DNA from 2 places in the Promicromonospora sp. NFX87 genome. Region 1 is predicted to be linked to the other one. Evidence: predicted binding sites of a transcription regulator. Region 1 holds the regulator's gene; the other holds the start of a gene.

The links. Region 1 encodes LexA, which represses DNA repair genes until DNA is damaged. Its sites were predicted from a motif close to TCGAACANNTGTTCGA; they were not measured.
Region 2: ruvA (Holliday junction branch migration protein RuvA) is a predicted target of LexA. The motif match lies at 1,570-1,585, and genes of this name have one in related genera.

Annotation. Positions count from the first base shown of each region.
Region 1 is NZ_CP183413.1:4,006,358-4,009,529, reverse strand. It holds gene ACNYC2_RS18035 (ATP-dependent DNA helicase) at 1-102, shown strand, start outside; gene ACNYC2_RS18030 (L-lactate dehydrogenase) at 112-1,101, shown strand; gene lexA (transcriptional repressor LexA) at 1,186-2,001, opposite strand; gene ACNYC2_RS18020 (LysM peptidoglycan-binding domain-containing protein) at 2,189-2,635, shown strand; gene nrdR (transcriptional regulator NrdR) at 2,755-3,172, shown strand, end outside.
Region 2 is NZ_CP183413.1:1,999,698-2,002,869, forward strand. It holds gene pdxT (pyridoxal 5'-phosphate synthase glutaminase subunit PdxT) at 1-9, shown strand, start outside; gene ACNYC2_RS08945 (YebC/PmpR family DNA-binding transcriptional regulator) at 94-855, shown strand; gene ruvC (crossover junction endodeoxyribonuclease RuvC) at 913-1,479, shown strand; gene ruvA (Holliday junction branch migration protein RuvA) at 1,645-2,274, shown strand; gene ruvB (Holliday junction branch migration DNA helicase RuvB) at 2,321-3,172, shown strand, end outside.

The DNA of each region.
Region 1 (3,172 bases):
ACCGCGCGCTACGCCTCGTTCCTCACCCGTTCGATGCCGGGGTTCTGGCCGACCACAGACTCGGCGCTGGTGCGCGCCGCGCTGGCGAGGCTCGACACCTAACCTGGGGGCATGGCAGCCCTTTCGGACATCCCGGCCGTACGTCCCTCCAATGCCCGTACCACCAAGCTCGCGGTGGTGGGCGCGGGCGCTGTGGGCTCCACGCTGGCCTTCGCCGCGCTCGCGCGGGGCTCGGCGCGGACCATCGCCCTGCACGACGTCAACCGGGCGAAGGTCGAGGCCGAGGTGCTCGACCTCCAGCACGGCCTCATGTTCACGCCCCAGGCGCAGGTGATCGGCTCGGACGACGTTGCGGTGTGCGCGGGAGCCGACGTCGTGGTCGTGACCGCAGGGGCGAAGCAGAAGCCCGGGCAGACGCGGCTCGACCTCGCCGAGGGAACCATCGGGCTGATGCGCGACATCCTGCCCGGCCTCGTCGAGGTCGCGCCGGGTGCCACGTACGTCATGGTGACGAACCCGGTGGACGTCGTGACCTACGCGGCGCTCAAGATCTCCGGAGTGCCGCGCGAGCGGATGTTCGGCAGCGGTACGGTCCTGGACTCCTCCCGGCTGCGCGTGGTGCTCGCCGAGCGCTGCGGCGTGGCGGTGGGGAACGTGCACGCGTACATCGCCGGGGAGCACGGCGACTCGGAGATCGCGCTGTGGAGCTCGGCGTCGATCGGCGGCATGCCGCTGCTCGACTGGGAGCCGCTGGGCGGCAAGCCGCCGCTCGACGCGGCGGTCCGTACGGAGGTGCACCGCGAGGTCGTGGACTCCGCGTACCGGATCATCTCCGGCAAGGGGGCGACCAACTACGCCGTCGGCCTGGCCGCTACCCGCATCATCGAGGCGGTGCTCAAGGACGAGGGCCGGATCATGCCGGTGTCCTCGCTGCTGGACGACTACCACGGCATCAGCGACGTGTGCCTGTCCGTGCCGTCGCTCGTGGACCGGCGGGGTGTCACGGACAACGTGCGGGTGCCGATGTCCGATGACGAGCTGGCGGGCCTTCGTGCCTCGGCAGAGAACGTGCGGGCCGTGCAGAGGCGGTTCGGCTTCTGACGGCACCGCGAAGTAGAGCGCCTGTCCGCCCTACGCACGCTGAGCGTTGCGCAGGGCGGACAGGCGCTCTACTTCGCGGTCTTGTCAGAGGCTGCGGAGGACGGCGACCACGCGGCCGAGGATCTGGGCCTCGTCGCCGGGAATCGGCTCGTAAGCCGGGTTCTGCGGCAGCAGCAGCACATGACCGTCGGTCTGCTTGAACGTCTTGACCGTGGCCTCGCCGTCGATCATGGCGGCGACGATCTCGCCCTGCTCCGCGACGTTCTGCTGGCGCACGACCACCCAGTCCCCGTCGCAGATCGCGGCGTCGACCATCGAGTCGCCGGCGACCTTGAGGAGGAACAGCTCGCCGTCACCCACCAGCTGGCGGGGGAGCGGGAACACGTCCTCGACGACCTGTTCGGCGAGGATCGGGCCACCGGCCGCGATACGGCCCACGAGCGGTACGTACGACGGCGGGGGAGTGCTGGCGTCGTCGGGCACCGAGCCGCCCCAGTGGACCTGGCCGCTACGGCGCGGCTCGGGCCAGTGGATCTCGCCGCGGGTCGGCTTGTCGACCTGCTCGGCCATCGGCTCCACGAGCTCCATGGCACGCGGCCGGTTGGGGTCGCGGCGCAGGAAGCCCTTCTTCTCGAGCATCTGGAGCTGGTGCTTGACGCTCGACGGACTGGCCAGCCCGACGGCCTCGCCGATCTCACGCATCGACGGCGGGTAGCCCCGCGTCTCGAACGACTGCCGGATCGTGTCCAGCACGAGGCGCTGCCGTTCGGTGAGGCGGTCTGTCGGCGAGATCGTGTGCACGTCAGCGACCGCCTTGTCGGCCGGCGTGTCCAGCGTGGCGACGCCGGAGGCTGCCGTGTCGACGGCTCTCGTGTCGCTGGTCCCGTCCCGTCCCGTCATGCCCGTGCCCCTCCCGTTCCGACAAATGTTCTCCTGTGCGCTACCCACTCTAGGTCACAAACGCGCTCGGCTCAAACGAATGTTCGAGCGTGTCTCGACATGGACGGTGTCCCGTGCTACACAATGGTACGGGCGTTCGACGAACGCTTGTATGAACGACAGAAGCTCTGCACCTCGAGGAGGGGCCATGGGGGACGTGATCCCGCTGCGGCAGTACACCCCGACGTATGAACAGGCGTATGCGCCGTCGTATGGCCGGGCGTACGCACCGGCGGCCGGACCGGCTGCGCTCCGTGCGTACGCCCCGGCGGAAGGGCGCACGATCGCCGACCGGCTGGGCCTGGCCGGCCTGCGGCTCACGCGGCGTGGCCGCGTGGTCCTCGTGCTGCTGGCCATGCTCCTGCTCGCGCCGATGGTCACGTGGGGGGCGACGGCGGTCGCCAGCTCCCCGGGAGAACCCACCGAGGTCCGGGTGCATGCCGTGCAGCCGGGAGAGACGCTCTGGGGCTTCGCCCAGGAGGTCGCGAGGCCCGGCGAGGACGTGCGGCACGCGGTCGGCCGGCTGCAGGAGCTGAACGAGATGTCGACCGGCACGCTGCGCGTCGGGGAGCTGCTGCTCCTGCCCAAGGAGTGACGAAAGGCCTCGATTCGCCGACGAATGTTGCGGCTATGTTGCAAGGGGGTGGTTTGCCCGCTTACGGTCGGGGCGCGACCGGAGGCCTCCGGTCGATGGTCGACCACGCAGGAGTGAGCATGCACTGCCCGTTCTGTCGCCACGCCGACTCGCGTGTGGTGGACTCGCGGACCGCCGACGACGGCCTGTCGATCCGGCGCCGACGGCAGTGCCCGAACTGCAACCGACGGTTCACCACCGTGGAGACCGCGAGCCTGTCCGTGGTCAAGCGCTCCGGCGCCACGGAGCCGTTCAGCCGCGACAAGGTCGCCGCGGGTGTGCGCAAGGCGTGCCAGGGGCGCCCGGTGAGCGACGACGACCTGGCGATCCTGGCCCAGCGTGTCGAGGAGACCCTGCGGAGCAACGGCAGCGCGGAGATCGACGCGTACGAGGTGGGCCTCGCCATCCTCGGCCCGCTCCGCGAGCTCGACGAGGTGGCCTACCTCCGGTTCGCGAGCGTCTACCAGTCGTTCGACTCGCTCGAGGACTTCGAGAGCG
Region 2 (3,172 bases), 2.0 Mb from region 1:
GGCGGCTGAGCGCTTTCCCCGGTACCGTTCGACCCCGTATCGAAGCCCTGAAGTCATTAGAGCCATCGGAAATGCAAGGAGTCAGGTAGAGGCATGTCAGGTCACTCAAAGTGGGCCACGACCAAGCACAAGAAGGCCGCGATCGACGCCAAGCGCGGCAAGCTCTTCGCGAAGCTGATCAAGAACATCGAGGTCGCGGCGCGCACGGGTGGCGGCGACCTCGCCGGTAACCCGACGCTGTTCGACGCGGTGCAGAAGGCGAAGAAGTCGTCCGTGCCGAACGACAACATCGATCGCGCGCTGAAGCGTGGCTCGGGCGAGGGCGCCGACGCCGTCGACTACCAGACGATCATGTACGAGGGCTACGGCACGAACGGCATCGCCGTGCTGGTGGAGTGCCTCACCGACAACAAGAACCGCGCGGCCTCCGAGGTGCGCCTGGCGTTCAGCCGCAACGGCGGCAACCTCGCCGACCCGGGTTCGGTGTCGTACCTGTTCTCCCGCAAGGGCCTGATCGTGGTCCCGAAGGCCGACGGTGTGGGTGAGGACGAGGTCATGCTCGCCGCGCTCGACGCCGGCGCCGAGGACGTCACGGACCAGGGCGAGGTCATCGAGGTCCTCACCGAGGCCACCGACCTCGTGTCGGTGCGTACGGCCATCCAGGAGGCCGGCATCGAGTACGACTCCGCCGACGTGATCTTCCACCCCTCCATGCAGGTCGAGGTGGACGTCGAGGGTGCTCGCAAGATCATGCGCCTCATCGACGCGCTCGAGGACAGCGACGACGTGCAGAGCGTCTACGCGAACTTCGACGCGAGCGACGAGGTCATGGCCGCTCTCGACGAAGAGGAGTGAGGTAGGCGCTGGTCGAGCCTGTCGAGACCCCGCCCGGCGTCATGAGAACCTGACGCCATGCGCGTACTAGGGGTCGACCCCGGCCTGACCAGGTGCGGAATCGGTGTGGTCGACTCCCTGCCCGGGCGCCGGGCACGGATGGTCGCGGTCGGTGTGATCCGCTCGGAGCCGGAGCTGTCCACCGACCTGCGGCTGCTCAAGATCGCCGAGGGCCTGGACATGTGGCTCGACGAGCACGTGCCCGACGTCGTCGCGGTCGAGCGGGTGTTCGCGCAGCACAACGTCGGCACGGTGATGGGGACCGCCCAGGCGGCGGGCCTGGCCATGGTGGCCGCGGCCCGCCGGGGTGTGCCCGTCGCCCTGCACACGCCGTCGGAGGTGAAGGCGGCGGTGACCGGTTCCGGCCGCGCCGACAAGGCCCAGGTGACGACGATGATCACCCGCATCCTCGACCTCGACGAGGCGCCGCGGCCCGCCGACGCCGCCGACGCGCTGGCCCTCGCTGTCTGCCACCTGTGGCGCCCCGCCGGTGCGCTGCAGGGCGGCGACCGGCACGAGCTCACGCCGGCGCAGCGCGCCTGGGCCGCCGCGGAACAGGCAGCGAAGCAGCGCCCCCGCCGCTAGACCCGCCCGGCCCTCTCGCCGGGTGGGGCGTGGGCAGGTGCCGACGGCGGCGTGGTGCGAGGTAGCGGGTGGTCCGGCTTGTTAGGGTCGTCGCACGACTGTTCGAGTGGGTCTCGACGAGCTGGATCACCGGGACCCCATCCACGACCCGAGAAGGGGGACCCCGTGATCGCCTCGCTGACGGGAACCGTGGCCCATGTGGGCCTGGACCGCGCGGTGGTCGACGTCGGCGGCGTCGGCTATCTCGTGCACGCCACGCCCACCACGCTGGCCACGCTGCGCGTCGGCGAGACGGCCGGCGTCGCGACGAGCATGGTGGTCCGCGAGGACTCGATGACGCTGTACGGGTTCGGCGACCCCGACGAGCGCGACGTGTTCGAGGTGGTGCAGACGGTGTCCGGCGTCGGGCCGCGCCTCGCGCTCGCGATGCTCGCGGTGCACACCCCGGACGCGCTGCGCCGGGCGGTCGCGGGTGAGGACCTCGCCGCGCTGACCCGGGTCCCGGGCATCGGCAGGAAGGGCGCGCAGCGCATAGTTCTCGAGCTGGGGGACCGGCTCGGGCCGCCGTCGGGGGCGCTCACGGTCGCGGGCGCGGCGGCCGAGCCTGCCGCGAGCGCGGGCGACCACTCCGAGCGCGTGGTCGAGGCCCTGGCGGGTCTCGGCTGGCCCGCCAAGCAGGCGGACGACGCCGTGGCGAAGGTGCTCGCCGACGCCGGGACCGACGCGATAGCGGCCGACGAGGTCGCGACCACGCTCCGCGCCGCCCTGCGCCTGCTGGGAGGACACCGTGGCTGAGGCCTCGGCAGGCTCGGCCACCGGTACGGCCGACGAGCGGAGCCGCATCGTCGCGCCGAGCGCTGACGAGATCGAGCGGGCCGCCGAGGCCGCGCTCCGGCCCAAGCGCCTCGACGACTTCGTCGGCCAGCGGGTGGTGCGCGACCAGCTCTCCCTCGTGCTGCAGGCGGCGATCGCGCGCGGCAACCCGCCCGACCACGTGCTGCTGTCCGGCCCGCCCGGTCTCGGCAAGACGACCCTGGCGATGATCATCTCGGGCGAGCTGGAGTCGCACATGCGGCTCACCAGCGGCCCCGCCATCCAGCACGCGGGCGATCTCGCCGCCGTCCTGTCCTCGCTGGAGGAGGGGGACGTGCTGTTCATCGACGAGATCCACCGCCTGGCGCGCCCCGCCGAGGAACTTCTGTACGTCGCGATGGAGGACTTCCGGGTCGACGTCATCGTCGGCAAGGGCGCGGGTGCCTCGGCGATCCCGCTGGCACTGCCGCGGTTCACCGTCGTCGGCGCCACCACCCGCTCCGGCCTGCTGCCCGCCCCGCTCCGGGACCGCTTCGGCTTCACCGGGCACATGGACTACTACTCGCCCGAGGAGCTGGAGCGCGTGATCCTGCGTTCCTCCGGGCTGCTCGGCGTACACCTGGAGCACGCGGCGGCGCACGAGATCGCCGGCCGCTCCCGTGGCACCCCCCGTATCGCGAACCGCCTGCTGCGCCGCGTGCGCGACTGGGCGCAGGTGCGCGGCGACGGAAGTCTCGACCTGCACGCCGCGCGGTCCGCGCTCGAGGTCTACGAGGTCGACCCCATCGGCCTGGACCGCCTCGACCGCGCGGTGCTCACGGCGCTGTGCACCCGGTTCGGCGGCGGGCCCGTGGGCCTGTCGACGCTGGCCATGACCGTG